3 regions of the Brevibacillus sp. HB1.2 genome follow, and region 3 is predicted to be linked to each of the others. Evidence: predicted binding sites of a transcription regulator. Region 3 holds the regulator's gene; each other region holds the start of a gene.
What was found. The regulator LexA, encoded in region 3, represses DNA repair genes until DNA is damaged. The targets are predictions, from matches to a motif close to CGAACATATGTTCG.

Region 1 (8,282 bases), on a different contig from region 3:
GCTGAAACTTTTAATACTTCCATCCTTTTTGAACCTCCCGTCTGATAGGAATCCTGTCATCATTAGAATGATATTCGCATAACCCCTAAAAATTCCTGCTAACTTGCTTGAAAGATTCAAAAAATTCTAATCTTATTCTCATTATTCCATAAACGGATGGTCAGAGTCAATTCTGATTCGTTCCATTTTTTTCGCATGCCCAGTCGTTTTATCTAGAGTAATCAGCACTGCATTCAACTGCGCAGGATCTGGCGCTACCTCAAAGCGAACAGGGAGCTGCGTCAAAAATTTCTTAATAACAGCTTCGCGTTCCATCCCCAAAATGCCGTTACTTGGGCCACACATTCCTACATCACACAAAAATCCGGTTCCTTGAGGCAAAATACGTTCATCAGCGGTTTGCACATGGGTATGTGTCCCCACGACCGCCGTTACCTTCCCATCGAGATACCATGACATTGCTTGCTTTTCCGATGTGGCTTCCGCATGAAAGTCTACAAAAATGAGCTTCGTACGCTTCCGAGCTTGCTCTACTAGCTTGTCAGCCATTTGGAACGGACAATCGAGCGGCGGCAAGAACGTACGCCCCATCAAATTAATGACGGCTAGTTCCCCTTCATGTTGTTTGATATATGTAATCCCTTTTCCAGGAGCCCCTTCTGGGAAGTTCGCGGGTCTAATCATCCGCGGCTCATCATCAATAAAATCGAAAATTTCTCTTTGGTCCCACGTATGATTCCCGAGCGTAATCGCTTGAACGCCCCACGCGAAAAGCTCCTTGGTAATTTTCTCTGTAATCCCACGACCATGCGCAGCGTTCTCTCCATTCGCTACGATAAAGGTAGGGTTGTATTTTCGTTTCAGTAACGGCAGATATGTTTTCACGATCTCTCTGCCAGGCGAGCCCATAATATCTCCAATGAATAACAACTTCATTACCAAATCACCTCATTGCTAGTATACACAATTCCTCTGCTCATTAGAAAACTTGACTTCGTCAAACATTTGGTGTGTCCTTCGTTGCGCTACAAAAAAAGTAAAGTGGCACGCAGCCACTTTACTTTGCATACTCAACTGCCCGTGTTTCACGGATAACCGTTACTTTAATATGACCTGGGTAGTCAAGTTCATTTTCAATTCGTTTCGTGATATCCCGTGCCAGACGGGTAGCTTCCGCATCGTCAATCTTATCAGGTTGAACCATCACGCGAATTTCGCGTCCTGCTTGAATCGCATAAGACTTTTCTACGCCATCGAACGACTCAGAGATCTCTTCCAGTTTCTCCAAACGTCTGATATATGTTTCCAATGTCTCACGGCGTGCACCTGGGCGTGCGGCAGACAGAGCGTCAGCAGCTCCCACGAGCATAGCAATGACGGAAGTTGGTTCGGTATCACCGTGATGAGACGCAATACTGTTCACTACTACGTGATGCTCATTGTACTTCTTAGCCAGTTCAACACCGATTTCAACGTGTGAACCTTCTACTTCATGGTCAATTGCTTTTCCGATATCATGCAGCAAACCTGCACGTTTGGCCAGCTTCACATCTTCTTTCAGTTCTGCCGCCATTAAACCGGCGAGATGTGCCACTTCCATAGAGTGCTTCAGTACGTTTTGACCGTAGCTTGTACGATAACGCAAGCGTCCGAGAATCTTGATCAGATCTGGATGCAAGCCGTGAACGCCTGTTTCAAACGTTGCTTGCTCACCGTATTCACGGATTCGCTCGTCTACTTCGCGACGTGCTTTTTCCACCATTTCCTCGATGCGAGCTGGGTGAATGCGGCCGTCTGCGACCAGTTTATCTAACGCTGTCTTGGCGATTTCCCGACGAATCGGATCGAAGCCAGACAGGATGACTGCTTCTGGAGTATCGTCAATAATCAGATCGATACCAGTCAACGTTTCCAGGGCACGAATGTTACGTCCTTCGCGTCCGATAATACGTCCCTTCATCTCATCATTTGGCAACGTAACCACAGAAACGGTTGTTTCTGCTACGTGGTCTGCTGCACAACGTTGAATGGAGGTCGTAATGATCTCACGAGCACGCTTGTCCGCTTCTTCCTTGGCCTGAGTCTCAATCTCCTTGATCATCACAGCCATTTCGTGACGGACGGTATTCTCCACATCAGTCAGAATGATCGTCTTCGCCTCATCCTGCGTCAAGCCGGAGATTCGTTCTAGCTCTGATACTTGTTCTTTATATAAGTGCTCTACCTTGCTTTGCAGTTCTGCGATGGTACGGTCACGCTCAGACAATTCTTCTTCTTTGCGCTCCAACTGTTCCATCTTGCGGTCCAACGATTCTTCTTTTTGTAGAATTCGTCGTTCCTGACGCTGGATCTCATTGCGTCTCTCACGCAATTCGGTTTCCGCTTCGGATCGAAGCTTGAACACTTCATCCTTTGCTTCCAGCACCTTCTCCTTCTTAACGGCTTCGGCGTCCCGTTTAGCTTCCTCCACGATCTGTCGTGCAGCTTCTTCTGCACTGGAGATCTTCGCTTCCGCAATCGATTTACGAGTGAAGTAGCCTGCACCCAAGCCGATCAGCAGGGCAACGAGCACAATGACAACAGTAAGTATAGGATCCATAGGCTTTTTCGTTTCACCTCCTTATTGTAAGACATCTCCCCGCTTTCCAAGCATTTGTTTTCCATGGAGTGCTCTCACATTTGAACATTCGGCTAAAAAACAAGACCGATTTACTCGGTCCGCTGAATCCGTACAGCTTTCGCACGGTTTTTCAGTTGTTTCATAGGCAACGAGTGAGCAAATCACAAAAGTTATGATACACCAAGTAAATACAAACCTATTTTATTATTTGTGAACAAGAATTGTCAAGATCATGCAAATAGAGTTGGCCCTAACTATCGCTTCTATGACGCAATTCTTCACGCATTTGTTGAATGATCGCATGGGAGAATCCCTTGCGCATCAGCATAGATAGCAGCTTACGCTCTTCATCGGGGTTCGGTGCACCCTCTATACGCCGCGCCTTCTTCTCTATCAATGCGCGGGCAGCATCTAGTTCAGCCTGCCTAGACACGCCACGTACTGCGTCCTCTACAATCGCTCTGTCCACTCCACGATGGGTAAGCTCCATACGCAGCATATACGGGCTCCTCGGCTTCAAGCGCAATCGCTCGTCTACCCATTGCTTCGCAAATGCTTCATCATCGATGTAGCCGTGATCCTTGCAGCGCTGGCATATCTCTTCTGCAATCTGTGGCGAAAATCCCTTTTCTATCAAATAGGAATGCAGCTGACTGCTTGTTCGCGGGCGTATACCGAGATATCGCAATGCACCTAAATACGCTTTATGCTTTTCTTCTGCTATCAGGACTTCTCGGCAAAAAGCTTCATCTAATTCTGTTCCCTTAAATAGGTTGTACTTTACCAGTATGTCTTCGTGTACGGTAATGGCATACTCGCCTTCGACATCGATATGGTAGCGTTGCTTTTGTTTGATATCTCGATGAACGGCAGTGATCAGGCCGCTCTTCATGATGATTCACTCCTTCGCAAAGCTAAAATAACAGCCTGTCTCATCGACAGGCTGCTCTTCTACTCTTCATTACTCCAGATCAAATGTAGGCTCTTCATCTTGCTCTGGGTCATTTACTGCTTCACCTTCTGGAACAGAACCAGGGTTTAGGCTGAAGTATTCGCGCACCTTTGTTTCAATCTGTGATGCAATGTGCGGATTTTCTTTCAGGAAGACTTTCGAATTCTCTCTACCTTGGCCGAGACGCTCCTCATTGAAGGAGTACCATGCACCACTCTTTTGAACCACATCGATCTCGGAACCGATGTCGAGAATGCTACCTTCTCTGGAAATACCTTCGCCGTACATGATATCCACTTCAGCAACCTTGAATGGTGGTGCTACTTTATTTTTGACGACTTTGATCTTCGTCTTGCTTCCCAAAATGTCGTTGCCAACTTTGATAGATTCCGCTTTACGAACGTCCAAGCGAACACTCGCGTAGAACTTCAAAGCGCGTCCACCCGGAGTTGTTTCTGGGTTACCGAACATAACTCCCACTTTTTCACGAAGCTGGTTGATGAAGATTGCAATCGTTTTGGACTTGTTGATGGCGCCGGACAGCTTGCGGAGTGCTTGGGACATCAAGCGTGCTTGCAAACCTACGTGGGAATCTCCCATCTCGCCTTCGATCTCTGCTTTTGGTACGAGTGCCGCAACGGAGTCGACTACGATAATGTCTACCGCACCAGAGCGCACCAGTGCTTCCGCGATCTCCAATGCTTGCTCACCAGTGTCTGGTTGGGACAACAGCAATTCATCGATGTTCACACCCAGCTTCGCAGCGTAAACCGGATCCAAGGCATGCTCAGCATCGATAAACGCAGCTTGTCCACCCTGTCTTTGAACTTCTGCGATGGCATGAAGCGCTACTGTTGTTTTACCAGAAGACTCTGGTCCGTAAATCTCAACAATCCGTCCGCGTGGGAACCCACCCACACCAAGTGCAATATCTAGAGCAAGTGCACCGCTAGAAGCCGTAGAAATCTGGATGTTGGATACTTCCCCCAACTTCATAATGGAACCTTTTCCGAATTGCTTTTCTATTTGACGCAATGCACTCTCCAAAGCTGCGCGACGATCTGACAAATGGTACACACCCTTTCAATTTTCGCATCTCTTTTGCTTGTCTTCATCATACCTCGAGACAGAAGTGTTTGCCAAGTATTTTTTACGAACAAATATTCGCATCGTAAAAAAGCAGCCATTTCCTGGTTGTTCCCAGAGAAATGACTGCTTTGTGTAATACTCTCTAATTAGGAACGCTTCGCTCCGCGAGGCTTTGCAGGCTCCAGATTGATTCGTTTTCCGTTGATACGTGTTTGACGCAGTGACTCATATACGAAAGCAGCTACCTCTTCTGGAACCTCAACAAATGTGAAGTTCTCGAAAATGTCGATGCGACCTACTGATTTTCCTGGGATACCCACAGATTCAGAGATCTCGCGTACCAGATCCTGTGGCTTCATGTTCGCATTGCGGCCTACGTTCAGGAAGAAGCGAACCATGCCTTTTGCTGCGCCTGTCTCACCAAAGTTGTACGCTTCTACTTCCTGCCCTTGTCCCGCTTCGGTATGGAATGCCAGGTGTAATGCAGCAGCTGCTACTTTTTCAGCCGGGTATTGACCTACGAGAGCATCCGCTACTTTTTGATACATATCCGCGATTGCATCGCTTTCCAAAAGGCTAGTCAATTGTTCACGCAATTGCTCTTGTTTGCGCTCAGCCACTTCCTCCAGGGAAGGAACATTGCGAGAGAGCACTTGTGCTTTTGTCTGCTTTTGGATAAACATCATTTGTCTTACTTCACGCGGCGTAACCAGCGTCATCGCAATTCCTTTGCGACCTGCGCGACCAGTACGGCCAATACGGTGTACGTAGCTCTCAGAGTCTTGTGGAATATCGTAGTTGATTACGTGAGAGACGTTTCCTACGTCGATACCGCGTGCTGCTACGTCAGTCGCGATCAAGAATTCAATCGAGCCCTCACGGAACGCATTCATGACCTTGTCACGTTGTGCCTGTGACAAGTCACCATGCAATCCGTCCGCAAGGTATCCGCGGGATTGCAGAACTTCAGACAACTCATCTACGCCGCGCTTAGTGCGGCAGAAAATGATACCCAGCTCGACATCCTCACTGTCCAAGATGCGGCAGAGGCTCTCTACTTTGTTACGGTCAAACACTTTGTAGTATACCTGTTCGATCAATGGTGCCGTTACTTCTTCACGGCTAACCGCGATCGTTTGCGGTTGTTTCATGTAACGGGTAGCCAAACGCTTGATTTCTGGCGGCATCGTCGCAGAGAACAGCAAGGTTTGACGCTCTTCCGGCATATGTGTGATGATCGTCTCGATATCTTCGATGAAGCCCATGTCCAGCATTTCATCCGCTTCATCCAAAACGAGTGTATGTACGTGATCCAGCTTCAATGTTTTTCGGCGCAAGTGGTCCATAACACGGCCAGGAGTACCTACAACGATTTGTACACCTTGGCGTAGTGCACGAATTTGATGTCCGATCGATTGTCCGCCATAGATTGGCAGCGTACGAACTTTGTTATATTTCGAGATGCGCAAGAGCTCTCCCGCAACCTGGATAGCCAGCTCACGAGTTGGGGTCAGCACGATCGCTTGTACACGATTGGCAGGCGTAATCTTTTCTACAAGTGGAATCCCGAATGCAGCAGTCTTACCAGTACCTGTCTGTGCTTGACCAATCAGGTCTCCGCCATCCAGAACTTTTGGAATGCAAGCTGCCTGAATCGGTGATGGCTCCTCGAAGCCCATATCGTGAATCGCTTGCAGAATAGATTTATGTAAAGGAAAATCGGAAAAAATCGTCATGAAAAAAATCACCTTTCTTTTTGCATTTGCAGCGCATAAAACAACGCGTATTTAGCGGCACGCCCAACGATTGCATGCCTTCTTCCGGCAAGGCGGAGCTCTTTTACAACTGTAGGCATTCCTTCTGCCGCGATCCCTACGTAAACAAGGCCAACAGGCTTGCCCTCGGAAGGATCGGGTCCAGCCACTCCCGTAACAGAAATCCCGTAAGTAGCCCCCAGCTTTTCTCGTACATGTTCAGCCAGCAATTGAGCTGCTTTCTCACTGACTGCCCCATCTGCTTGCAAAATGGAATCAGGTACTTCGAGCAGCTGATTTTTCACTTCATTGGTGTAGCAGACTACCCCTCCACGAAACACTTGCGAGCTTCCCGGCACTGAGGTAATCAACGAGGCAATTGCTCCTCCTGTGCAGCTTTCTGCACAAGCAATCGTCTCATTTCTCTTTTTTAGCTCAGAAACCAGCACATCATGCAGCGACGAATTCTCACCCATCCCGTACATATACTGGCCAACACGGCTGAGAATTTCTTTTTCTACAGGTAAGATTAGGGCTTCCCCTTCTTCGACTGTAGCAGCTCTTGCCGTAATCCGCAGCGTTACTTCGAATTCTTTGGCGTATGGCGCGATCGTTGGATTGTCCTGCTTTTCGATCAGATCGAGCAGTTTTTCCTCCAAGGCGGATTCGCCTATTCCGTAGAACCGGAGTACATGAGAATGAAACACTTGTTTTTCTGGGAGCAAATCGTTCAAGTAAGGCATCACGTAATTCTCCACCATTGGATACAGCTCGCTTGGTGGTCCAGGCAACAGCACGAACGTACTACTGTCATGACGGATCGCCATCCCCGGCGCCATCCCGAAATCGTTGGAGAATACATGGCTGCCAGAAAGCACCAGCGCCTGCTTACGATTGTTCTCCGTCATGACAATCCCACGTTGCAAAAAGAATTTTTCAATTCTCTCCATGGCCTCTGGATTCGTTTCCAATCCAATGCCTACATGCCCCGCCAAGGTTTCTTTCGTCAAATCATCTTGAGTCGGCCCTAGCCCACCCGTGAAAATGACGAGATCAGATCGCCCTGATGCCAATCGAATCACTTGTAGCAATCGCTCCGTATTGTCTCCCACAACCGTATGAAAGTAAACTCCCACGCCAATTTCCGCCAGCTTCTGAGAAAGAAACTGTGCGTTGGTGTTAGCGATCTGGCCTAGCAAAAGTTCGGTACCTACCGCAATAATCTCCGCTCTCATCTTCCTCATCCATTCTCTTTGAGAGTAGAAAAGCCTCTAAACTAATAGTTTATCACTTGCAAACGCTCAAGAGAAGAGTCTTGTGAAAAAAGAGACCAATACCCGCATTACGAGTATTGGATCACGTTACGATTTTTCGCAAAGTAGTCGTACCCGGAGTAAATCGTGATGATCACCATCGCCCAAGTAGCTACTTCGTCGAACGGAATGCCGAAGAACTCAAATGGGAAGTTGCGAATCATAACAGCCGTAATCGCTACGATCTGCACCCATGTTTTCAGTTTACCCAATGCACTCGCAGCAATTACCTGTCCTTCTGCCGCTGCAACTAGTCGTAGACCCGTTACCGCAAACTCCCGGCTGATAATGACAATCGCAATCCACGCTTCCAGACGTTGCATCTCTACAAGTGAAATGAGTGCTGCGGAAATCAACAGCTTATCAGCAAGCGGATCCAAAAACTTCCCCAAGTTCGTCACGATTTTATTTTTCCGTGCAATATAACCGTCGAGTCCGTCCGTACTGGCTGCTAGGATAAACACCAAAGCCGCAATCAGCTCGTTATACGTCATCGTCAGGCTGCCAATCGAAAATGTCCCGATGTTGTAACGCACCAGCATAAAAAACATAAC
Region 2 (8,282 bases), on a different contig from region 3:
GATCACACAGGTCATTCCACCGGTTACGGATGTTCCTGGATTGAGCTATGTCTGGGAAATGATACGTCAGGCGAAACCTTTGCCGTTGCTTGCGTTAGTTGCGGTCATGCATCTGATTGAAGCGATGCTCGTACGCTGGAATGGTGGGCGGGACGCTTCTCCGCTTTTCGTGGAAGGGCAGCGTGGTCGGATCGTCGGTGCCTATTTGCTTCATTCTTTTTGGCTGACGCCAGCCGTGCTGTTCGTACAGCTGGAGCCAGGTGCTATCAGTGGTGCATTGTATCCGGGGTGGCCGTTCTTTTCGCCGGAAGCCGCTTCATTCGGACTGATGCTTTTGCCGACGGTGACCGGGTTCTCCGATATGACGCAAACGATGACACCTTATAGAAAAGCAACGCAGGTTGCGAAAAATTTGACACTGTATGCGATTGGTTTGTTGGGGTTATGTGCTCTGGCTGTATGGTTTTATCCGTTGATCTTGCTGGCCGCGATCTTCGCACTATTCGGTCATGAGGCGTTGTTTTTCTGGAGTCAGTATCAAGAAAGAAAGCGTTCGCCTTATTTCATCCAGTCTTCACGTGGTGTAAAAGTAATGGGTGTCATTCCAGGGACGAGAGCAGAGGAAATCGGCATCACGCCCGGTGAAATTATCGTGAAAGTAAATGGCATTTCGGTGCGGGAAAAAGAAGATTTGTATCCAGCACTACAAGCCAATCCTGCCTTTTGCAAAATGGAAGTACTCACGCGTGAAGGCGAGCTGAAGTTCGTACAGTGTGCAGTCTATGCGGGTAATCATCACCAGCTGGGGATCATTGTGGTTCCGGATGCAAATACCCGTGCATTTGTTGATTTGAAACGCGCCAGTGTAGTTGAGCTGATCAAGCAAAAGCTGGAGAAGCTGAATGTAGGAGCATAAGGATAGTTGGGGAGAAGGTATGCAGTCAAAAATGCATACCTTCTTTTTTTCTTGAAAAGCTTGTCCATTCGGAAACTTACTGGTGGCAGTTGCGTCTCAATGTAGGAGGAAAAAAGAGGGAGTGGGTTCGGTGTTCAAAGTGAAAAGAACAGTCTCGTGGTTTTTGTCGGGTACATTAGCTGCAGCCACAATTTTTGCCTCCCCCTTATCAGGAGTAGGCGCAACGAGTCCTGTGACCGTAGCGCAGGCTCAATCGGTTGTGGCTGTCCCGATGCACGTGACAAAAGGTGTCCAAAAGCTAGTCAAGCTTTTACCGGAGCTGTCTTCACGCTATGTCGTTTACGGTGGCGATGTGGATGGACCTGGTGTTAGCGGGGTGGTGGTCACGTTTGCACAGTCTGCTGCTGAGGCCGAATCGTCCATGGATGATGCGATTTTCGACGGACAGACAGGGGAGTTGCTCAGACTGAAACTTACTCCGAAAATAGCAACAAAGCCTGCCTACCCGACTGAGCAGCAGGCCAAAACACGTGCGCTGGCTTTTGTCGCTGGTTTGCAGGGAACAGGTACAGGTAACGCCTATCAAGCGAGAGAGGTATATAAAAATAAGGACCTGTTGACGGTTCGACTGGTGCGAGTCCTGAATAATGTTGTACTCGATGACGATTATGATTGTCTCGTCAGTTTTGATGCATCGGGAAGAATTGTTTGGTTTTCCACTTTTGATGGCAGGCTATACGAAAAAGTAAGTCCCGCTTCACTCCCATCTCCACAGCGCGTCATCTCTTCCGAACAAGCTGTACGAAAATGGCAAGAAAGCCGTCCATTGGAACTTGTTTATTTATTGCCCATTCATAAGCAAAGCGATCAGGTAGAAGCAAAGCTTGCTTATGTCCTGAAAAATGGAATTATAACGCAGCGACATACAGGTAGTGCATTAGATGCCTTTAGTGGCAAACGATTAGTAACAAAGAATACCCGAGGGACAACCAATCCGCCTCAGACCATCAATGTGACAGGAACAGGTGAGAAGTGGGTAGCGCAAACAGAGTCGCAAGCGCGTGATTTGTTACGCATGTTGTTTCGAATCGAAACAGAAAAGCTGCCGCTATCCATCTACGAGGCGAGTTACGATGATGGTCCAGCCCTTCGTTATTTCATATGGGGAAATTTTGGTGAGGGGGTTCCCGATGCAGACAAGATATCACGAATGGCTACCTTTCCCGAGGGAAGCAGTAACGGAGAGCAGCATCATCTTCTCGTGACGGATGCAAAGACTGGTGGACTGCTTGAATTTTCTACGAGGGTGAACAATCCGCAATGGTCTAATGTGAAAACGGATAAGAAGCGAGATCGAATAGAAGCGGATAAGCTTTTGAAAAGACTGACTCCGTCTGGAAGCAATCAAATCCAAATAACGGAGGATGGAAATAAAAGGTACACCTCGATCGTAGCTGATCCTCTCGTGAACGGCATTCCGGTTTATGGGATCAATCAGAGTGTGGAGGACGGGATGTATACGATTCGGATCGATTCATGGACGGGTGCATGGGAACAGGTAAGCATAAACAAACCGGCCAGTGTCAAATACCCGGCCCATTCCCAAGCACTTAAAGAACAAGTGGCCATGACCCGTTTACTGCAAACCTTTCCACTTGAGCTGACCTACATCCACCAGTCGGATTACGAGAAAGACACGATTACATGGAAGCTCGGCTATGACCTTTCGTTTCGTCAGACTCGCTCGCATTGCTTCTGTGGGGGAGAATTTAAAGTAGATGATACATTTTATGTGGATGCGATAACCGGAAAAGTGATCGTAAACGAATAGGACCCTGTATAAGAAAAAGCCGCCTTCTTCGATTTCGAAGAGTTGCGGCTTTTTGTATACGATTCTAGGCAGTTGCTTCGAATCCCGTGATTTGGTTGAGAGCGACTTTCTTATCATCCTTGAGGACGAATTCGACTACTCCGTTTTTCATGCTGACAGCTTTGACCACGCCTGTAAGAGGCGTATTGGTAGTGGTACCGTCCGGATTCGTCTGAGACTGATTGTACGTGATGTTGTAGCCGATCATTTGCGCATAGGCAAGGGAGTTGCCCATTGTTCTGTTTTCAGGTTTCACCGTCATGCCTACGATTTCTTCGGCTTTTACGGTTGATCCATTATCCAGTTGGAATTGTGCGGTACCGTTTTTGGTGGTAAAGCCAGTGATGACGCCATTCAAGATTTCATCAACCTTGGAAACGTCGTGTGTGGTATCTGGATTGCCATCCCGGTCGACTTCCTTGGTTACTTTATAGGAAATCTCTCGACCGATCATTTCCATGTACTTCACGCTGTTGTCGAGCGTATTGCCGGCCAGACCTTGCGATTCCAATCCGGAGACGTCTGCCAGCGGAATCGGTGTCGATTCGCCTGCGATACGGAAGTAGATTTTGCCTTGATCCATGTATACGGCATCAAGTACGCCTTCTTTCTTCTCCGTCTTAGTTTCTCCCGTCATCTCGTCTTTTGTAGTAAGGGAGTACGAAGCAGTACGACCTACCAGCTTTTCATACTTCTCCAAAGTGACCATGCTGTTGTTCGATTGCTCCATCAGCGTGGTCATTTTTGTGATTTTTTCTACCATGGTCAGCATACTTGTTTGCTGGATGAACTGAGAGTTGTCCATTGGGGACATAGGGTCTTGATGTTTTAACTGCTCGAGCATGAGCTTCATAAAGGCATTTTGGTCGAGCTCGGTGGTGAATTCTTTTTTGCCTTTATAGCTCAAATGAGGTTGTATATATGGGTTATTTTTAACGGTTGTTCCGGTATCTGACATGTCAATCCTCCCTGAAGGTGGCGAGTCTATCTGTGCATGTTTGCACTTCCTTCATCTTATATCGGAAAAATTGGAGGAAAGATGAAGACAAACGTTTGTTCGAATTTTGGGCTTAAACTAGCCGGAATTGTGTTATAATGGAAGTAGAAACAGTCATGCTATGAGGAGATGAACGAGGGAATGGAGCGTTTTGAATTGGTATCGGAGTTTCAACCGTCCGGTGACCAGCCGACCGCCATTGCCGAGCTGGTGGCAGGGTTGCAAGCTGGCAAGCGACACCAGACATTGCTGGGGGCAACGGGAACGGGAAAGACTTTTACGGCTGCCCAGGTAATTGCTCAGGTGAACAGGCCAACACTCGTGATGGCACACAACAAAACTCTTGCCGCTCAGCTTTGTGCAGAGTTTAAGGAGTTTTTCCCGAACAACGCGGTGGAATACTTCGTCAGCTACTACGATTACTATCAACCCGAAGCATACATTCCCCAATCGGATACGTTTATTGAAAAAGACTCGAGCATTAACGACGAGATCGACAAGCTCCGTCACTCGGCTACCAGTGCGTTGTTTGAACGCCGAGATGTCATCATTGTTGCCTCCGTCTCCTGCATTTACGGATTGGGTTCGCCTGAAGAGTATCGGGAGTTGCTCTTGTCTTTACGTGTTGGCATGGAAACAGGACGGGACGAGATTTTGCATCGTCTGGTCGATATCCAGTACACACGCAACGACATCAACTTCACGCGCGGTACGTTCCGTGTGCGGGGTGACGTCGTGGAGATTTTCCCTGCCTCAGAGAGTGAGCAGGCGATTCGCGTTGAGTTTTTTGGAGATGAAATAGAGCGGATTACTTCGATTGACGTACTGACCGGCGAGATTTTGGGACAGCGTGATCACATTGCCATCTTCCCTAAATCTCACTATGTGACGCGCGAGGAGAAAATGAAGCTGGCTGTCCAAAGCATCGAGGCCGAGCTGGAAGAAAGACTGAAAGAATTCCGTGACGCGGGAAAGCTCTTGGAAGCACAGCGACTGGAGCAACGTACACGGTATGATATTGAGATGATGATGGAGATGGGCTTTTGCTCCGGTATTGAAAACTACTCGCGCCATCTGACAGGACTGCCTGCCGGGCATGCTCCGTATACCTTGTTGGATTACTTCCCTGAAGATTTTATCGTCATGATGGATGAGTCGCATATGACCTTGCCGCAGGTTCGGGGGATGTATAACGGTGACCGCGCACGGAAGGATGTACTGGTCGATCACGGATTCCGTCTGCCTTCTGCACGCGATAACCGCCCACTCAAGTTCGAGGAGTTTGAAGGAAAGCTGAAACAAGCGATTTACATTTCAGCTACGCCGGGTCCTTATGAGCTGGAGCACAGCCCAGAAATGGTGCAGCAGGTGATTCGTCCGACAGGCTTGATTGACCCAACGGTTACGGTACGTCCGATCAAGGGACAGATTGACGATTTGATTGGCGAAATCCAAGCCACGATTGCGAAAAATGAGCGGATTCTCGTCACGACTCTGACGAAGAAAATGTCTGAGGATTTGACGGACTATCTGAAAGAAATCGGAATCAAGGTCCGCTATCTTCACTCGGATATTAAAACGATTGAGCGGATGCAGATATTACGTTCATTGCGCTTGGGTGAGTTTGACGTGCTAGTCGGAATCAACCTCTTGCGGGAAGGCTTGGACTTGCCGGAAGTATCGCTTGTGGCGATTTTGGATGCAGACAAGGAAGGCTTCCTGCGCAATGAGCGTTCGCTGATTCAGACGATTGGTCGGGCTGCGCGGAACTCAGAGGGACGCGTTATCATGTACGCGGACAAAATGACAGATTCGATGACCTCTGCGATTCGAGAGACAGAACGTCGTCGCTCCATTCAGATGGCTTACAATGAAGAGCACGGCATCACGCCGCAAACCGTGAAAAAGTCCGTCCGCGAAGTGATCGAGGCGACCAAGGTTGCGGAGGAAAAAGCAGATTACTTGCCACATGCAGACTTTAAGAAAATGCCGAAGAAGGATCGCGTGGCTGTTATAGAACGTATGGAAGAAGAAATGAAGGAAGCGGCACGCAACCTCATGTTCGAGCGTGCGGCCGAATTGCGTGATTTGATTCTTGAGCTGAAGGCGGAACTCTAAGGAGAGGTTTTTTTCATGCCATTAGAACATATTGTCGTAAAGGGTGCACGTGCCCACAATCTGAAAAATATTGATGTAGTCATTCCGAGGGACAAATTCGTCGTTCTGACGGGTTTGTCTGGCTCGGGTAAGTCCTCGCTTGCTTTTGACACGATTTACGCAGAGGGACAACGTCGCTATGTCGAGTCTCTGTCGGCATACGCCCGTCAATTTCTCGGGCAGATGGACAAGCCGGACGTGGATTCGATTGAGGGACTTTCCCCTGCGATCTCGATTGACCAGAAAACAACGAGCCGTAACCCTCGCTCCACGGTAGGTACGGTTACGGAAATCTACGACTATTTGCGCCTTTTGTATGCGCGTGTTGGGAGAGCGGTTTGCCCGGAGCATGGCATCGAGATCCAATCTCAGACCATTGAACAAATGGTCGATCGACTATTGGAGTATCCTGAGCGCACGAAAATGCAGATTCTCGCGCCGATGGTACAAGGACGCAAGGGAGAGCACGTCAAGCTGCTCGAGGACATCCGCAAGCAAGGTTTCGTCCGTGTGCGGGTCAATGGTGAAATTACCGATCTGTCTGAAGACATCAAGCTGGAAAAGAACAAGAAGCATAACATTGAGGTTGTCGTTGACCGGATCGTCGTGAAGCCGGATGTACAGGCGCGTCTCGCAGACTCCTTGGAAACGGCACTTCGTTTAGCAGATGGCAAGGTCATCGTCGATGTAATGGAGCAAGAAGAGCTGCTGTTCAGTGAAAAGCATGCTTGCGCGATATGTGGATTCTCCATCGGGGAGCTGGAGCCGCGGATTTTCTCCTTTAACAGCCCGTTTGGTGCTTGTTCGGAGTGTGATGGACTGGGTGTCAAGTTGGAGGTTGACCCAGATATGGTCGTTCCCGATGCGACGAAGACGCTCGATGATGGGGCGATTGGCGCATGGGAGCCGAAGACTTCTACTTACTATCAACAATTGTTGGAATCAGCTTGCCGCCACTTTAACATTCGGATGGATGTGCCATACGAGGAGCTTACGGCAGCGCACCGACAAATCTTGATGTACGGCAGTGAAGGCGAAAAAATTCACTTCCGCTATGAGAACGAGTTCGGGCAAGTGCGTGAGGCGGTCGTACCGTTCGAGGGTGTCGTCATTAATCTGCAACGACGTCATCTGGAGACGAGCTCAGATTACATCCGTGAACAAATCGAAGGCTTCATGAGCCAAAAGGCGTGTCCTGTCTGCAAAGGCCAACGTTTGCGTCAGGAGAGCTTGGCGGTAAAGGTCGGGGAGCGCAGCATTTCCGAGCTGACTACGCTGTCGATTCTCGATGCGCATCAGTTTGTCGGTGGACTGGAACTGACAGAGCGGGAAACGAAGATCGCGAACCTGATCGTAAAAGAAATTAAGGCGCGACTGAACTTCTTGATTGATGTCGGACTGGATTACTTGACGCTGAGCCGTGCGGCGGGAACATTGTCCGGGGGAGAAGCGCAGCGGATTCGACTGGCTACGCAGATCGGCTCTAGTCTGATGGGCGTTCTCTACATTTTGGATGAGCCGAGTATCGGACTACATCAGCGGGATAACGCGCGTCTGATCAAGACGCTGGAGCATATGACCAAGCTGGGGAATACATTGATCGTCGTCGAGCATGACGAAGATACGATGATGGCTTGCGATTATATTATTGATATTGGACCGGGCGCCGGCATACATGGCGGTCAAATTGTCGCGGCAGGAACACCGGATGAAGTCATGAAGGACCCTAACTCCTTGACTGGTGCCTATTTGAGTGGGCGCAAATTCATCCCTGTTCCGATGGAGCGTCGCAAGCCTTCGGACAAATGGATCAAGATTGAGGGTGCGAAGGAAAACAACCTGAAAAACGTCACTGCGAAGCTTCCTTTAGGCGTTTTTGTTGCCGTAACAGGTGTATCTGGTTCAGGAAAAAGTACATTGATCAATGAAATTTTGCAAAAGACACTGGCTCGCGATTTGAATAAGGCAAAGGTGAAGCCAGGGGAGCATCGACGCATCCTGGGACTGGAGCATCTGGATAAGGTGATCGACATCGACCAATCTCCAATTGGACGTACACCGCGTTCCAATCCGGCGACATATACAGGTGTCTTTGATGATATTCGCGACCTGTTTGCTTCCACCAACGAAGCCAAAGTGCGCGGCTATAAAAAAGGTCGCTTCAGCTTTAACGTCAAGGGTGGCCGTTGTGAAGCGTGCAGTGGTGATGGGATCATTAAAATCGAGATGCACTTTTTGCCGGATGTGTATGTGCCTTGCGAAGTTTGCCATGGCAAACGCTACAATCGCGAGACGCTCGATGTAAAATACAAAGGCAAGAACATTGCAGATGTGCTGGAAAT
Region 3 (8,282 bases):
GAAGGTTTTCATCTGGATCAATAGGCAGGATCATGACGGCAAGAACGAGTAGCGTAACGCCGATCCATTGAGGAAGAGAAAGTGACTCTCCATAAAAAAGCAGTGAAAGTCCAATCGTGAAGATAACATTGCTATTGACCACTGGAGAAGTTAGACTAGCTGGCCCAATTTTTAAAGCATGCATAAATAAGAGATTCCCCGTGGATGTACCTACACCGATTATGAGTCCGGCAAGGAGAACCTGGAGTGTGAACATCCAACCGTCTGTATATTGAACCCAAGCAAAAAAACAGAGAGTACCCGTCAAATACAATCCCCAAAGTAAATGTACGGTAGAACCTCGGTTGGCTGAACAAACTTTCATCATAAAACTTCCAAGCCCAAAGGTAATCGAACTGAATAATGCGAGCATATACCACATCGGATTTACCTCTTTTACTTAAGCTTCACAAAGATAAATGCTTTCCGAATATAGACGTAGTTTATTGGCTTTCTTTTCTGAAAAACGGTTCCACTCATCCTTACTTATTGGCGAGGTTAGAAGCGTGAGTGGAATTTGCAAATTAAGCACTCGTTCTTGAACAATACAACGTGTCACTCCAGCAGGAACTTCTTTACCTGCTAACACAATTTCTTTCACTTCGTCCAAGGTGAGAGTGGGGTATCGGAATAGAACATGGTTGGATTCTGGGAAAACGTATCTGCCGTGCGGTAAACGAATGACTGATTGATTCTGGGTATAAATCTCTACAATTTGGTGCCAGGCTTGTAACCGAATCCAATGATTCACATAATTTTCGTGGGGATAAATCCAAAATTGGGTGTAATTCGGATAAACTACTTCCGCAATAGGGGGTTCTTTCCGGAGCTTCCTCACCCATTGGAGGGTTGGCAACTGTTGTAAAGTATCCATCCACAGGCCAAGTGGCAAGAGATGTTCCCATGCGTTGAAAGAAATTTCCGATGCTTCCACGACCTGAACAGGGATCTTCATGTATCCTAGTTGGCGTAATGATTGCGTCCGATGGGCTCCGTCTAAAATCAAATATCGACCTTCCATAAGAGGGGTAACTATGATCGGATGACGCAAGACTCCTTCTTCAAGAATAGACTGGCATGTTCGGTTCAATCGCGCTGGTTCTACTCGTTCTTGAAAGGCAAGTTGGTTTACATCTACTAATCGAAGCCGAGAGAGAATTTCCACGTTTTTTCCTCCTTGATTCATGATTCAACAGATAATAACCATGTTGATTGACTTTTTATAATGCACCGGGGATTTCTGTATCTTAGCTAAAAGATATGGAGAAAATTAGGATTTTTATTGGAGAATTGGTTAGCTATCACCACAAAAAGGTTCTACTACATAATTTATCCATAATTTCCATTTATGATAGTCACCAAGGTTCATATCTATCAAAGAGAGGGTTGTATGATGGACACTTCGATATTAATCGTCGATGATGAAGAGACCATGCTCGATTTGCTAAGTATGATATTAGAGGAGGATTTCTCTGTCTCCACAGCCAGCGACGGAACAATGGCGCTTCAGTTACTTCACAATGAAGCATTTCATCTTTGTTTGTTGGACATCATGATGCCTTGGACAGACGGTTTTGATGTACTCAAAGAATTAAGACGTACAGGCGATAAAACTCCCGTGATTTTGATCAGTGCTCGAGGCGAACTGGAGGATCGGGTAGTAGGATTGGAACTAGGCGCGGATGATTATATAACGAAGCCATTTGAACCGGCAGAAGTATCGGCGCGTGTGAAAACGGTACTACGCCGGACAAGAAAGGGGCAAGAAATACAGGAGATTAAGCAATCAGGAATTCAGATTCGTCTCTTAGCAAGAGAAGTATGGGTTCATGGAAAGAAGATGAAGGTTACCCCGATTGAATTTGAAGTGCTAACCACTCTCATTCAATATCCGAATCAAGTCTTTCCCAGAGAACAACTGTTAGCCAAGGTATGGAACTACTCGTTCAATGGAGATTTTAGGACAGTGGACTCTCATATTAAAAACTTACGTATAAAACTGCGGGAAGCTGGCTTTCAAGGAGAAGGCATTCAAACAGTGTGGGGCTATGGATATAAATGGGGAGTTCAATAACGATGCATCGAGTGGCGACCAAGCTGTTAATCACCATTTTAGGTATCATGATTCTAGGGCTTGTGCTATTGGGAACCATCAGCTACCAAATTATAACTCTTCACTATCAATCCTATACGGAGCTAGCACTTGCTCAACATGCATCGACTTTTGCTCAAATGTTAAGCGTAGACTTCAATAGAAAAACTCTTCAGCATATCGGCGAAATGGAGGAAAAGTCTTCTTCTACTGTTCTTGTCTTTTCTCCCAAAGGAGAATTGCTTATTGATTCCAAACGATTACCTGATTCATTGTTTAATTTTGTTCAAAATTGGATTCAGGGAAGTCCGAATCAAAAAGCGATTCAAACGGTTTTTGAACCAGATCGTCTCATTTTAGCAAAAAGTCCCATTCAACGAGGACAAAATCTATTAGGAACGGTAGTTGTTATAACGAAACCAACTTGGCTGAAAGATACATTACAGTCTCTTCAGACAATGTTATTGCTTGCTGGCTTGGGTTCTTTACTAATCACGAGTGGGTTTGGCTTACTATTATCCAGATATATTGTAAGACCGATTGTAAACGTTATCAATGCAATTAGGCATCTCGATGAGGGTAATTATGATGTAAGAGTTGTTTTAGAAGGTAAAGACGAACTCTCTTTACTCACTCGTCAAGTAAACCAGCTCGCCAAAAGCTTGTCTTATTATCGGTCGTCCCGTCGAGAATTCCTATCTCATGTAGCTCATGAATTACGTACTCCCCTTACATATGTGAAAGGATATGCAACCCTCCTTCAGAATTCAGAAATGACGCCAAATCGCGCAAGTAAGTTAATTTCGATCATCCGGGATCAATCTGATCGGCTCGAACAAGTAGTCAACGATTTGATGACACTGAGTCGATTGGATGAAGGTAAAATTACATTAAGAAAAGAACGGGTCGCTATTCGAAGTTTATTAGAAAGAATAATCGAGGAAATGACACCACGTGCTGAAGAATTGGGAGTGAAGTTATCTCTTACAATTTGTCCTCCTGTGTACTTTTGGGTGGACCCGCAGCGGTTTCACCAAATTTTAATGAACTTAATAGATAATGCGATTCGTTATTCTCAGGGTGAAGGAACGGTTTTGATCAGTGTAACGAAAATGCTCAGAGAATCTGTAATTGAAGTAAAGGATGAGGGAATTGGAATCTCCGAGAAAGAATTAGAACTAATATGGGAGCGGTTCTATCGGGTGGAGAAATCCAGATCACGTCATACTGGAGGAAGTGGCCTTGGTTTGTCAATTGTTAAGCATTTAGTGGATTTACATGGCGGGAAAATTCAAGTACAAAGCAGCCCAAATCGGGGAACCTCATTTCGATTACATTTCCCCAATCGTAGATCAGGGAGTGAATAATCATGCGAAAAGGGGAAGGTGTCTTTTCTATAAAAAATAACCGAAAAGCCTACCGTGAGATGGAAACCCGTCTAGGTTTTTGTGCATATAACCAGTATCATTATTACATCCAGTTTACCTGCTAAGCCCTCAATCATGTTCGGCTTGTATCTGAAAACAAGAATAATAATGAAATAAGCTTCTCTCATATGGGAGAGAAGCTTATTTCATCTTTCATTACCTTGATGTGACACTTGTTAGAACAGTGATTTTAATCTATTGTCCTTTGATAGTAATATCCCACATCACGGCATTTAATGGTAAGTTCATTTGCTCCGTTTAAAGGGGTTTGAAAAGAGGTAGCCTTCCAATGCCTCAGTTACATATTTTATTTTCCACATATGAACGACCATTAAAGCGTTGACAAGGTTTTAAGTATATAGGTTAAAAGCGCGTTGCGAGACATGAAACGAAAAAGCCCGCATTCAAAAAGCTTTTCGCCCGAAAGCGATGCATCCTTCCTGCTTTCAAGCAGCAGAGATTGGCTCTTTGCTCGAAGATTAATCCTTTCGCAGCAGCTGAACTCTTTGTCGTAATTCCTGGTCTGTTAACGGCTCCAATTGCAACAAAGCCTCGTATGGATCATCACCTGGGATATGAAAGTATCGAGCAAATGCAGGCTCTGTCTTGATGCCGTTTTGCTTCAGAGTCCTGATCTGTTTATACGCATCCAAGCCTCCTATGTCTAACAATCGTGCTTCGATGTCCATATGACGATAGGCGTTTTGCATTTCGACAGCTACCGGTTGAGCAAACAATTCAAACCAAAAGCCAGCTGTGAAAAACGAGATAACGCACGTGGGCGTACTATTCACATCTGAGTGTGTCACTTCAAATCCGGGCAAACAGCCAAATGCTGTACGAACAGCCTGCTCAAACTGCTCCAGATCATGACTCTCGCAAATAATATCCAGATCGCTTTGCACAACATCAATGTCCAATGGGATGGTTCCGGCAAGCACTGGATGGTAATCGGATAGTACTTCCATGATGTGCGTCTGTTGAATCGCTTCCCACGCTGCTTTTTGGCGAATCGTCCCTCTGCCCAAGTAGGAGAGATCATGCCAATTTCTCATGAGACTACCTCCATGTCTGCTTTCTTTTAAAATAGTTTAGACAAAAGTGAATATGTACGCAACGAAATCGATAATCACTCGTATACCTAAATGAAGGGAGTGTAGTAGATGGAAATATTTTTGTGGGTAGTGGTTGTGTTATTGTTCTTGCTAAGCATCGCAGGAATTTTCTTACCCGTTTTACCTGATACGATATTACTGTGGGCGGGCTTTTTGCTCTATCACTTTTTCATTGCAGATCCGGGAGCGGGATTGCCGGCATCCTTTTGGTGGGGAATGGTCGTTCTAAGCATTCTGCTTTACGGTGCTGACTTGCTGACGAATATGTACTTCGTGAAAAGGTATGGAGGGTCCAAATGGTCGTCCGTTGCTGCTGCGGTCGGTATTATCCTCGGGATTTTCGTTTTCCCACCGTTTGGTATGCTGATCTTACCGTTCGTATTCGTCGTTCTCGTAGAGTTGATGGTGCAGAAGCAGTCGATGGAGCGAGCAGTGAAAGCGGGAGTAGGCTCACTGATCGGATTTTTGGGTAGTGCAGTCGTAAAAGTCATCTTGCAAGTTACGATGATCATCTGGTTTTTTATCGCCAGATAATAGACAGAAAACAAAAAGGACAGCCTCGGCTGTCCTTTTTTACGTGGGAACTAGTGAATGAGTCGATAAACACCGATGACTTTACCGAGAATAGTGACATGCTCCAGGATGATCGGTTCCATCGTGGCATTTTCCGGTTGGAGACGGAAGTGATTCTTTTCTTTGAAAAATCTTTTAACGGTCGCTTCGTCTTCTTCTGTCATGGCTACGACGATGTCACCATTGTTGGCTACGTGCTGTTGGCGAACAATGACGTAGTCTCCGTCGAGAATTCCGGCATCAATCATACTGTTCCCGGAGACGCGCAGCATATAGACCTTGTCAGAAGTCACGATATTGTCTGGAAGCGGGAAGTACTCTTCTACATCCTCAATGGCAGTAATCGGTTGTCCAGCCGTTACTTTTCCGATTACTGGCACACGGACGACAGAGTCTTCGAAATTGTCTTGAAAACGATCTTCATCTGATAGCAATTCGATGGCACGAGGTTTGGTAGGATCTCGACGAATGAGGCCTTTTTTCTCTAAGCGTGCCAAATGCCCATGTACTGTTGAGCTGGAAGCTAGTCCAACAGCCTCCCCAATTTCACGTACAGATGGCGGATATCCTTTATCACGAACTTCCTTTCGTATGAACTCGATGATGGCTTGTTGTCTACTCGATAATTTTGACATAGAAAGACACCCCTGATTTCTCGAACATATTTTCCTATATTATACCATGGGAGCTTGCGTTCGACAAACATAAGTTCGATTATTTGTTGACATGAACATATGTTCTCATTTATTATGAGGCTACAAGTGATCAGAACGTATGTTTGTGAGGAGGCCATTATTATGAATTCATTGACAGTACGTAATCGTTTCGAGAAAAAAGAAGAACGTCGTGTTCGTTTTGGTATCACGAGAGGACAAGCTCTCTTGTTTCTTATTACATTTACTCTCTTTTTTTACCTGTTAACCGAACTAGTGTTTGCTTCTTCGCCAATGGAGGAGCCACAAGGCATAGAAGTAACCGTACAATCTGGAGATAGCCTGTGGTCGTTAGCTGTTCAATACAATACAGATCAGATGGATGTTCGGGACTATATAATAGAAATTAAGGTTGCGAACGGTTTAGAGAGCAACAGGATTTACCCAGGTCAGACTCTCATCCTTCCTGATACTCCGTAAGTGTTCGGCTGTCTTGCGGGATCATTCGAATGTGGTATAATGAAGCGGCACTACTACAGAGTGGGAGGAACCAGCAGTGGTATCTGACGCAGAAATTAAACGCATCAACGAATTGGTCAAAAAATCGCGCGAAGAAGGTTTGACCGAAGAGGAAAAGCTTGAACAAAAAGCATTGCGCCAAAAGTACATTGACGCCGTTAAGCTTTCATTGAGAGCAAATTTGGATTCCATCCGTTATGTGGAAGACCTTGAAGAAAATAAGCCAAAACAGTAAGATAACAATTACTGATACGACAGACATCCTCGCTTGACGCTAGGGTGTCTTTTTCTGTGACATACATAAGCTGTGATAGCCAGGGAGGGAAAGCGATGGCGTGGATAGCTGTGGCGGTTGGAGGAGCAGTTGGCTCTCTTTTGCGCTACCTATTGTCTTTGCTCGCGAATCAGCCGGGATGGCCGTGGGGAACCTGGATCGCCAATGTTTGTGGATCTTTGATCATCGGCATCTTGTTCGTGCTGGGGAAAGAACGTGGCTTTTTATCTCCGACACTCTACCTCTTATTTGCAACGGGGGTCATGGGAGGATTTACGACTTTCTCAAGCTTCTCCTTGGAAGTAGTCTCTTTTTGGGGAGAAGGCCACCTGTTACGTGGCACTTTGTACGCTCTGCTTAGTTTGGGAGTCGGTCTACTTTCTTGTGCGGTTGGAATATGGTTGGCCAGGCAATGGTCCTGAGTCGTTCAATGACACGATACATGTGAGGGGGAATGAATGTGAGTACACAGCATCGTGATTATGAATGGGAACAAAAAAAGCTGGATGAAACAATTTCAGCGATCGACGAAGAAATGGAGCAGCTTCGCAATGATATTCGCGAGGCAACAGATGATTATGTCAAACAGGTCGTTAACTATAAAAAGGCTAAGGAATTGAGCTACCTGGAAGATCAGGGTCGAGAGAAGCCTTATTTCGGCAGAGTGGATTTCTTGAAAGATGAAATCTACGAGCTGGATGAGGTCTACATAGGAAAACGGGGAATTGTACGCAGCGATACGTTTGATTCTGTCGTCGTGGATTGGCGCGCGCCTATCGCCAGTCTTTATTATTCCGGTGAGAGCAAAGAAGCGTTTTACCGGATGGGACGCGAGATCGTGCGTGGTGAAGTTCGACTAAAGCGTAATTTTGCGATCGAAGACGGAAAGATCGTCGGCATCTATGATGGAGCGGTAAAAGAAACGATTAACCGCGAGATGGGGCATCCCGACGAATTTTTGCAAGAGGGCTTCATTGATGAATTTTTGGCAGCCAATCTGAATCAGGCGAACGATAGTAGGCTAAAAGACATCGTCGCTACGATTCAATCCGAGCAGAATGATATTATCCGGGCGGAAAAAGAACGGCCCATTGTTGTGCAAGGAGTAGCGGGGAGCGGAAAAACAACCATTGCTCTGCACCGACTCTCCTATTTGATTTATAACTACCAGGATTCCATGATGTCCAAAAAGTTCATGGTTTTTGCACCTAACCGGATGTTTCTTACCTATATATCCGAGGTTTTGCCTGAGCTGGGAGTCGATGATGTTCAACAGTCTACCTTTGTAGATTGGGCAGCGCGTCTTGTGAAGCCTCTGCTTCCAAAAGGATGGAGAATCGTGAGTCCTGATAAGCCTCTTCAATTGTTCTTCGAAGAGGGGCAGGATGAGCGCCAGCAAGAAATGACACGAAACAGGCTTCGCTTTAAAGGATCGCTCGCTTGTCGGGAGGCGCTGGAGCAATACATTCGGTATATCGTCGAAACAAGAATTTCTTTCAAGAAGCTCAGCTTTTTATACAACAAAACGAAGCAAGTATTTTCGATTCCGGGTGATTTTATTCGCCAATGCTTCTTGGAGCAATTCGCTAA

Region 1: the regulator LexA is predicted to act here: its motif matches at 4,726-4,739, upstream of recA (recombinase RecA).
Region 2: the regulator LexA is predicted to act here: its motif matches at 3,833-3,846, upstream of uvrB (excinuclease ABC subunit UvrB).

The regions. Positions count from the first base shown of each region.
Region 1 is NZ_JABMIU010000002.1:41,979-50,260, forward strand. It holds gene spoVS (stage V sporulation protein SpoVS) at 1-23, opposite strand, end outside; gene HPY28_RS04970 (TIGR00282 family metallophosphoesterase) at 142-936, opposite strand; gene rny (ribonuclease Y) at 1,058-2,599, opposite strand; gene HPY28_RS04980 (RecX family transcriptional regulator) at 2,871-3,512, opposite strand; gene recA (recombinase RecA) at 3,582-4,640, opposite strand; gene HPY28_RS04990 (DEAD/DEAH box helicase) at 4,808-6,397, opposite strand; gene HPY28_RS04995 (competence/damage-inducible protein A) at 6,406-7,650, opposite strand; gene pgsA (CDP-diacylglycerol--glycerol-3-phosphate 3-phosphatidyltransferase) at 7,758-8,282, opposite strand, start outside.
Region 2 is NZ_JABMIU010000005.1:448,880-457,161, forward strand. It holds gene HPY28_RS15895 (PDZ domain-containing protein) at 1-916, shown strand, start outside; gene HPY28_RS15900 (hypothetical protein) at 1,047-2,747, shown strand; gene HPY28_RS15905 (flagellar hook assembly protein FlgD) at 2,812-3,744, opposite strand; gene uvrB (excinuclease ABC subunit UvrB) at 3,925-5,901, shown strand; gene uvrA (excinuclease ABC subunit UvrA) at 5,917-8,282, shown strand, end outside.
Region 3 is NZ_JABMIU010000007.1:210,136-218,417, reverse strand. It holds gene HPY28_RS18080 (EamA family transporter) at 1-412, opposite strand, end outside; gene HPY28_RS18075 (ParB N-terminal domain-containing protein) at 440-1,204, opposite strand; gene HPY28_RS18070 (response regulator transcription factor) at 1,430-2,113, shown strand; gene HPY28_RS18065 (sensor histidine kinase) at 2,116-3,498, shown strand; gene HPY28_RS18060 (DUF4269 domain-containing protein) at 4,038-4,613, opposite strand; gene HPY28_RS18055 (DUF456 domain-containing protein) at 4,722-5,207, shown strand; gene lexA (transcriptional repressor LexA) at 5,258-5,881, opposite strand; gene yneA (cell division suppressor protein YneA) at 6,044-6,379, shown strand; gene HPY28_RS18040 (DUF896 domain-containing protein) at 6,456-6,653, shown strand; gene crcB (fluoride efflux transporter CrcB) at 6,749-7,114, shown strand; gene HPY28_RS18030 (HelD family protein) at 7,153-8,282, shown strand, end outside.